Regions from separate parts of the Hydrogenophaga sp. 5NK40-0174 genome, predicted to be linked through region 1. Evidence: predicted binding sites of a transcription regulator. Region 1 holds the regulator's gene; the other holds the start of a gene.
What was found. The regulator FNR, encoded in region 1, switches genes on or off when oxygen is low (the NO sensors DNR and NnrR bind a similar motif). The targets are predictions, from matches to a motif close to TTGATNNNNATCAA.
Positions count from the first base shown of each region.

Region 2: a site for FNR is predicted at 3,384-3,397, ahead of ABWV89_RS16855 (bacteriohemerythrin). Genes of this name have one in related genera too.

Region 1 covers NZ_BAABWG010000001.1:665,693-670,175, forward strand. The annotation lists gene ccoG (cytochrome c oxidase accessory protein CcoG) at 1-1,158, shown strand, start outside; gene ABWV89_RS03070 (nitrogen fixation protein FixH) at 1,206-1,475, shown strand; gene ABWV89_RS03075 (hypothetical protein) at 1,559-1,870, shown strand; gene fnr (fumarate/nitrate reduction transcriptional regulator Fnr) at 1,898-2,617, opposite strand; gene hemN (oxygen-independent coproporphyrinogen III oxidase) at 2,825-4,204, shown strand; gene ABWV89_RS03090 (sulfite exporter TauE/SafE family protein) at 4,257-4,483, shown strand, end outside.
Region 2 covers NZ_BAABWG010000005.1:65,590-70,072, reverse strand. The annotation lists gene ABWV89_RS16870 (long-chain fatty acid--CoA ligase) at 1-683, shown strand, start outside; gene acuI (acrylyl-CoA reductase (NADPH)) at 746-1,753, shown strand; gene ABWV89_RS16860 (DUF2189 domain-containing protein) at 1,845-2,705, opposite strand; gene ABWV89_RS16855 (bacteriohemerythrin) at 2,859-3,269, opposite strand; gene ABWV89_RS16850 (2OG-Fe dioxygenase family protein) at 3,415-4,176, shown strand; gene ABWV89_RS16845 (YkvA family protein) at 4,165-4,467, opposite strand.

The DNA of each region.
Region 1 (4,483 bases):
ACAGGCCTGCTGGTCATTTCTGCACTGGCCTTGTTCCTGTTCACGGCAGTGGCGGGGCGCCTTTGGTGCGGCTACGCTTGCCCACAGACCGTCTACACCGAGATCTTTCTCTGGATCGAGAAGAAGGTGGAGGGTGATCGTTCGGCGCGCATGCGACTGGACAAGTCCGACCTCTCAGCTGGCAAGGCAGGCAAGAAGTGGCTCAAGCACGCGTTGTGGATCCTGTTTGCATTGTGGACAGGTTTCACTTTCGTCGGCTACTTCACCCCGATTCGAGAGTTGGCCAGTCTTTCCGTCGCTGGCGCGCTCGGTCCCTGGCAAACCTTCTGGATCTTCTTCTACGGTTTTGCCACCTATGGCAATGCTGGCTGGATGCGCGAGCAGGTTTGCAAATACATGTGTCCTTACGCACGCTTCCAGAGCGCGATGTTCGACAAGGACACCATGATCGTGACTTACGATGCTGCCCGTGGAGAACCGAGAGGTCCACGGTCGAAAAAGGCCGATCCCAAGGAGCTGGGTCTGGGCGCTTGCGTCGATTGCACCTTGTGTGTGCAAGTCTGTCCGACGGGTATCGATATTCGCAATGGCCTGCAATATGAGTGCATCGGTTGCGGAGCCTGCATTGACGTGTGCAACGAGGTGATGGACAAGGTCGGGTATCCGCGCGGGCTGGTTCGCTATGCCACCGAAAACGGTGTCGCCAAAGGCTGGACCACCCAGGAGATGGTCAAGCATGCCTTCCGGCCTCGCGTTCTTGTGTACACGTCCATCCTGATGGCCATCACGGCAGCCATTGTGATCGGACTGTTTGTGCGCACCCCCCTCAAGGTCAACGTGATCCGGGACCGGGGCGCGCTGGCGCGCATGGTCGAGCGAGGGCGGATTGAAAACGTGTTCCGTCTGCAGGTGATGAATGCCACGGAGACCGCACAGAACTACGTGGTGTCGGTGGAGGGCCTGCCGGACATCATGATTGCCTCCGGGAATGAAATCGAAGTTCAGCCAACGGAAGCTCGCGCGGTGGCCGTTCGGGTGCAGATTCCGCCCAATACGGCAGAGCCGGGTTCTCACCCGATTCGCTTCACTGTTCGGGCCGCCTCTGGTGATGATCCGGACGAGGTCGTTGAAAAGGCTGCCTTCCTGGTTCCCCGCTAAACTGTTTCATTGGAGTGACCCAGCATATGTCTTCCGGAGTCCTGAACATGCCTTCCCAATCAACTACCCCTGTGCCAGCCAGCACGCCGCGCCCTTGGTGGAAGGAACCCATCATGTGGCTGGTTGTTGGCGGCCCTGCCGCTGCCGTGATCGCCGGCGTGACCACCGTCATCATTGCGGCCAGCAACCCTGACCCCGTGCTGGATCGCACGGAAGCCGGTACTGCCAACATGGTGCCGGCCCATCAGGCGCGCAACCATGCGGCCTCACCGACAGTTGCGCCTGCCGGCAAGAGTGCCGGGCAAGACAGTCAATGACCAAGGTGCAGGTCCTGGGGCTCGCACCTTGAGGCCTCCGAACCTGGCACGACCATTTCACACGGATCTGAGGAGACACACACATGAAAGCGCAACGTTGGATGTGGATCGCCTGGCCAGCATTCCTCGTGGCGGGTGTACTGGAGATTCTGGTGTTTGCCATGGTGGATCCCAGTGATCTGCAGTGGTTTGGTGAGCCGCTCGAGCTGTCGCGGCAAGCCGTCTACACGATCGGCTTTTTTGTGTTCTGGGCCATCACCATGGCTTCGAGTGCCCTGACGACCTTGCTGGCCATGTCTCCGTTTGAAGTGAATCGCTGCCCAGTGCCTGCGGACGAGCGACCTCGGAATTGCGTGAAGAACGGCGGGGCAGGGGACTGCAGCAGCTGCGGCTGACGACTGGTCAGCCCGACGCAAGCCATTTCAGGAGCACTGCTGCGGGTTGACGATCTGTTTGAGGCCGTCCGTGTCCTTGATGTGGACGTAGCGCTGTTTGACGTCGATGATGCCTTCGTCCACGAACTTGGAAAAGGTGCGGCTCACTGTCTCGAGCTTCATGCCCAGATAGCTGCCGATCTCTTCTCTCGTCATGCGAAGAATGAGCTCTGATTGCGAGAAGCCCCGGGCGTGCAGGCGCTGGACCAGGTTGAGCAAGAACGCCGCCAGCCGCTCTTCGGCGCGCATGCTACCCAGAAGCAGCATGACGCTGTGGTCACGCACGATTTCGCGACTCATGATCTTGTGCACGTGGTGCTGCAGCGTCGTGAACTCACGTGAAAGCTCTTCCACCTGGTCGAAAGGCATCACGCAGACTTCAGCATCTTCAAGTGCCACGGCATCGCAGGAATGGCGGTCGCTGACGATGCCATCGAGGCCGATGATCTCGCCCGTCATTTGAAAACCGGTCACCTGGTCGCGTCCATCGGCGCTGGTGACGCAGGTTTTGAAAAAGCCGGAGCGGACCGCGTACAAGGAAGTGAACTTGTCCCCCACGCTGAACAGGGACTGGCCCCGCTTGATCCGCTTGCGTGTGGTGATCACGCTGTCGAGCTTGGTCATTTCCTCTTCGTTGAGGCCCATGGGCAAGCAGAGCTCGCGAAGGTTGCAGCTCGAACAGGCGACTTTGATGCTGGTTCCGTCCATACGTATATTCATCGTTGAGGTGGCAAGCTTAACCCAAAGACACATTGGCGGCTGCAATCCCCCTGTCTGGAAACCGCTCTCACGGCCTTTGCACCTCATCCAATGTCAGTCAGGGCAAACCCGGGGAAGGTCGCAGGGCTTGATGAAGATCAATGGGATCGTTCTCACATTGAGGCAAAGTGCCATGCCATCAATGGAGAATTCTCAGTGAGCCACGCGATTTCCGACGATTTGCTCAAGCGTTTTGACGTTCCAGGGCCTCGTTACACGTCCTACCCCACAGCAGACAGGTTTGTGGAAGCCTTTACAGAAGGCGACTACATCCAGGCGCTGGAGCAGCGGCGCGCCGGGTCCATGGCCCTGCCTTTGTCCCTGTACGTGCATATTCCGTTTTGCGAGTCGGTCTGCTACTACTGCGCCTGCAACAAGGTCATTACCAAGCACCACGACAAGGCTGCCGAGTATCTGCGTTACCTGTCGCGTGAAGTCGAGTTGCAGGTTCAGCACTTTGGCAAGGGGCACAACGTATCGCAGCTCCATCTGGGCGGCGGTACGCCGACCTTCCTCTCGGACGAGGAGCTCGAAGACCTGATGTCAATGATCCGCCGGAACTTCACCCTGGTGCCTGGCGGCGAGTATTCGGTGGAGGTTGATCCGCGCACAGTGACCGACCAGAGGCTGCAAACACTTGCCCGGCTCGGGTTCAATCGCCTGAGCTTTGGTGTGCAGGATTTTGATCCTGCGGTTCAGAAAGCCGTGCACCGCGTGCAGCCGGCCGAGCAGGTGTTCGATCTGGTCAAGGCGGCGCGTGAAATCGGCTTCGAATCCGTCAACGTCGACCTGATCTACGGCCTGCCGCTGCAAACGCCGGAGAGTTTTGCACGAACGCTGTCCCAGCTCAACGATCTGCGGCCCGACAGGGTGGCCTTGTACGCGTACGCTCATCTGCCGGCTCGATTCAAACCCCAGCGCCGGATTGCCGCCGCTGAGCTGCCCAGTCCTGCAGACAAGCTCACCATGCTGTCCAGATCGCTCGACGCCATGAGCGAAGCCGGCTACGTGTATGTCGGGATGGACCATTTCGCGCTGCCAAGCGATGCGCTGGCCGTGGCAAAAAGGCAGGGACGCCTGCACCGCAATTTTCAGGGCTACAGCACGCAGCCGGATTGTGATCTGATTGCACTGGGCGTATCGGCCATTGGGCGCATTGGTGCGACCTACAGCCAGAACGCCAAAACGCTCGATGAGTACTACGACGCGCTCAACCAGGGGCGACTTCCCATTGTGCGTGGCCTTGCACTGACCCGTGACGACTTGCTGCGCCGCTCAGTGATCATGTCTGTGATGTGCCAGGGTGAGGTGCAGTTTGAGTCGATCGAACTGGGGCATCTCATCGATTTCAAGTCCTACTTTGCGCGCGAAATCGAATCGCTGGCCGATTTTGAAGCCAATGGTCTTGTCGAAGTGGATGACAGCAGCATCCGCGTGACCGCCCAGGGCTGGTACCTGGTCAGAGCCATCGCCATGGTGTTCGACAAGTACATCCAGACCGATCTGGACCGGGCACGCTTCTCCAAGATCATCTGAGCCCGCCGGGCGATGGCCCCTAGCGGGCCCGCCGCGCTGATACAGTCCAGCTATGCAAACTTCGATGGCCATGACGGCGCTTTTCATGGGCCTGGTGGGAGGACCCCATTGCGTGGCCATGTGCGGCGCTGCTTGTGCTGGCATTGGCCATGCAGCAGGGGAGCGCAGCACCCAGGCACTGTGGCTTTTCCAGCTCAGCCGGGTGGCGGGCTACGCCTTGCTGGGTGCATTGGCTGCAGGCTCCGTGCAAGGGCTTGCCTGGCTTGGTCAGAATACCGC
Region 2 (4,483 bases), on a different contig from region 1:
CACAGCGCCTCAAGGAACAATTCAACCTCAGCTTTGCGGAAGGTTATGGCCTGACAGAAACTGCGGCACCGTCGCACAGCAACCCGCTCGACCACCCCAAGCAGCAGTGCCTGGGCATTCCTTTTGTGGGTGTGGACGCCCGCGTGGTGGACCCGGACACCTTGCAGGAAATGCCCGTTGGCGAGCCCGGCGAAATCATCATCCACGGCCCTTCCGTGTTCAAAGGCTACTGGAAGCGCCCTGATGCCACGGAAGCAGCGTTCATCGATTTCGATGGCAAGACATTCTTCCGCTCAGGCGACATGGGCCGCATGGATGAAGACGGCTACTTCTTCATCACCGACCGCCTCAAGCGCATGATCAACGCCAGTGGCTTCAAGGTCTGGCCTGCCGAGGTGGAAACTCTCATGTTCCGCCACCCCGCCATTGCAGAGGCCTGCATCATTTCGGTGAAAGACAGCTACCGCGGCGAAAGTGTCAAGGCCGTGGTGGTCTTGCGCCAGGATTCAAAAGGAAAGGTCTCTGAGCAGGACATCATCGACTGGTGCCGCGAAAACATGGCGGTGTACAAAGTGCCGCGTGTGGTCGAGTTTGCGGACGCACTGCCCAAGAGTGGCAGTGGCAAAGTCATGTGGCGTCTGTTGCAAGAGCGCGAGCAGGAAGCGCTTGAGCAGAAGGGCTGAATGCCGTCAGCGCATACGCAAACCATTGACAGACACAGACGGAAGCAAAGGAGCCCGGGCAGATGAGCCAGTTTCGCGGATTGCTGATCACCAAGACAGAAGAGCAAGGCTACCGATGTGCCATGGCCGACATCGATGAGACGTCGCTGCCGGCCGATGGCGACGTGAGCATTGATGTGGAGTGGTCGACCATCAACTACAAGGACGGCCTGGCCATCACGGGTAAATCGCCCGTGGTGCGCAGCTTCCCCATGGTGCCTGGCATTGATCTGGCGGGCACAGTGACGGCCAGCAGCCATCCGCGCTGGTCCGTTGGGCAAGAAGTGGTGCTCAACGGGTTTGGAGTGGGTGAAGTGCATTGGGGCGGCCTGGCACAGAGGGCGAAGGTCAAAGGCGACTGGTTGGTGGCCTTGCCCGACGGGCTCAGCACACGCGAGGCCATGGCCGTGGGCACAGCGGGCTACACCGCCATGCTCAGCGTGCAAGCCTTGCAACGCCACCTTGACGCGGCAGGCGTCAAACCCGGCAGCGGCGAGGTGCTGGTGACTGGTGCCAGCGGCGGTGTGGGCAGTGTGGCTGTGTCCCTGCTCAGCGCCATGGGTCATACGGTGGTGGCTTCTACGGGCCGTATGGCAGAAGCCGACTATCTCAGATCACTTGGTGCTGCGGAGGTGATGGACCGGGCGGCTCTGTCCGAGCCAGGCAAACCGCTTCAGAAAGAGCGCTGGATCGGCGTGGTGGATTCGGTGGGCAGCCACACCCTGGTCAATGCTTGCGCCAGTACGCGTTACGACGGCGCAGTAACGGCTTGCGGTCTGGCGCAGGGCTTCGATCTGCCTGGCACTGTCATGCCCTTCATCCTGCGAGGCGTGACGCTCTACGGCATTGACAGTGTGATGGCACCGATGGTGCGCCGGGAACTTGCCTGGAAGGGCCTTGCGCAGTGGCTGGACAAAGACAAGTTGTCGGCCATGACGGAAGAGATTGGTCTGGCGGCCGCCATTGATCTGGCGCCGCGAATTCTGTCCGGCCAGGTAAGGGGCCGCACGGTGGTGAACGTTAACAGCTGACAACGGCGCCCAAGGCGCGAATGCCGAGAAAGCACGCCTCTCGCTGTTGCGTGAGGCAGGGGACCCTCGCCAAAGAAACGCACCCGGGTCGTCAGCCGGCTTCGCTTTCAGATGGGGTTGGAACGAGACGCCGGTAGGCATGCCAGGTGGCGTGGCCGATGATGGGGCCGGTGACCAGCAAGCCCACAAAGGCGGGCAGCATGGAGACCAGAATGATCAGGGTGATCAGCCCACCCCAGAGCATCATCACGCCCGGGTTCTTCAGGCAGGCGCGGATGCTGGTGAGGCCGGCAGAGATGGCGTCCACCTGACGATCCATGATCATGGGGATGGAGATGGCGCTGGTCACAAAGATCAGCGTGGCAAACACGCCGCCCACAACGATGTAGGTGATGACAAAACCGATGTTCTCCGGGTCGAGCAGGATGTCGACCACGTCGACGGTTCCCGGCATGTTGTTGAAGCTGACGGCAAAGACGATCAGCGCAGCGCGGCCCCAGAGCATTTCCAGGATCAGCAGCACAAAGGCAAAGATGCCCATGGTGCCCTTGGTGGGGCGCCATGCCAGCAGCGATGCGCGCAGGGAAGGCCGGTGATCGTTGGTTTGCATGGCCTTGCTGGCGTCGTAGATGCCCAGGCACAGGAATGGGCCCATCAGCAGGAAGCCGGCGCTCAACCAAAGCACATATTCTGGTGCTCGCTGGAAAACGGCGAGCAAAGCGTGGCCCATGAGAAAGAAGCACAGGCCATAGAACAGGCCGATGCGCGGGCAGCGTTTGAAGTCCTGCCAGCCAAGCTTGAGCCACTCGACGGGATCGCGAGCCGTCAGCTCGGCCAGTGGCAGGTTGAAGATGGATTCGCTGTTCGCTTCCGGTGCGGCTTGCGCGTCAGAGCGCGATTCCGGCAGCTGATCTGGCTGGGGCGGAACCGCATGGGTAGCAACGTGTGCCATGGCAAAGTCTCCTCTTGGGCCTGAATATAGCCACTAAAGAAGCAGTGCCTTATATGGTTTACCCCAGCCCATTGGCAGGCAAATGTTTCGAAATGCCGCCTATGTGGCTGGATCTGTCACGTATCAGGTGTCAAGGCTGCCCTGAGGTACCGATCAGGCTGCCAGAGTCTTGAGATCTGCCTGCGTGCTGCGCAAGTGCTGGGCAAGGGCTGCGTCCAGACTTTGCGTGTGCTTGGCAAACCATGCGGCCAGCTCGCGGGCCATGGTGCGGGCGGGCTCGAAGGAGCGTGACCGGATCATGTCCAGGCCTTCCCTGAGCACGTTGAGAACCACCCGGTGCTGCATGATGTGGTTGGCCGCGGAGCCGTAGTTGGTTTTGCGCATCCAGGTGTCTTCGCGGCCGAAGTGCTCGGTGGTGTGGCCCAGCATGGCTGTCCATGCTTCTTCCAGGTGATCGTCTGGTGCCTGCTCGACCTGAGCGAGCAGGTCGATGAATTCGCGGTGAACCTGGTCCATGGGTTCAAAGTCCAGCAACAGCTGGTCGGACCACTGAATCTCTGACATGGCAACCTCCTTGGATGACAGGATCAGCTTCGCACCGCCTTGTGTGGCGGGCTTTGATCCAGCGCAGACTTTGGGCAGGTACCACGCGGGACAAATGTCTCGTGTGAGCATGAGTTGACCCGAGTCAGGCCAGTACACTGCGGACATGACGCAAGAATTTTCCCCGCCGTTCTCCCCGCTGGCCGCACAAGGCGCTGCGCTGGCTGAGCGAGGCTATGCCTTGCTGCATCCGAGCGCGGTGACGCAATGGCTGCCCGCTACCGGGGAGGACCTGTCAGCCCTGCACTCAGCCTGGGAGGATCTTCCGCCAGACAATTACTTGCGCGACGGTGGCAAGTACCGGCGTCGACGCCATGGCAGCTTTGTCGTGGATGGAAACGAGGTTCTGGCCGTGCCACATCGCGCGCATTGGCAGCCGGTGTCGTACAACGCCCTCCATGGTGGCATGGAACGCTGGTTTGAACCGGTCACACCGGAAACGCTGGCGCTGCCGGTGTGGAATCGCATCTTGTTGCGCCTGGGCGAAGTGGCATCTGCACTGCATGGTGAGCGGCGCTGGTACGTGGAGGCACATCCGTTCCGCATCGACACCACTGATGGGATTGGGCGCCCCACGCCCGAAGGGGCACACCGGGATGGTGTGGACCTGGTGGCCGTGTTCATGATCGACCGGCACGGCATCAAGGGAGGTGAGAGCCGTGTGTTCGAAGCCAATGGACCGTCGGGGCAACGCTTCACGCTGCGCGACCCCTGGTCATTGATGCTGCTCGATGATGCGCGCGTGATCCATGAGTCCACACCGATCCAGCCTGTGAGCGAGGACACCCTGGGCTGGCGCGATACCTTGGTGCTGACCTACCGGCGCGACGGTTTTCAGGATGACCCGGCTGGCGGTTCAGCGGCCTGAACGAACCTTGGCGCCTACCGGTCGGCCACCTTGCTCTGCATGGCGCTGAACGTGCTCAGGCAGGCGGGCGAGCAACCAGCGCAAGGCCAAGGGGGCCAGGACGAGGTCATCCATGATGCCGAACAAGGGCAGGAAGTCCGGGATGACGTCGATGGGTGAGACCAGGTAGACCAGAACGCCCAACACGCCCAGCTTGAACCAGCGCGGGGTGTGCGGATGGCCCATGGCGTACCAGACGCGCTTGACGTCTCCGCGCAGTGCCATCCAGATGGCGGCCAGTCGTTTCCACATGGTGCTCTCTCCTTGG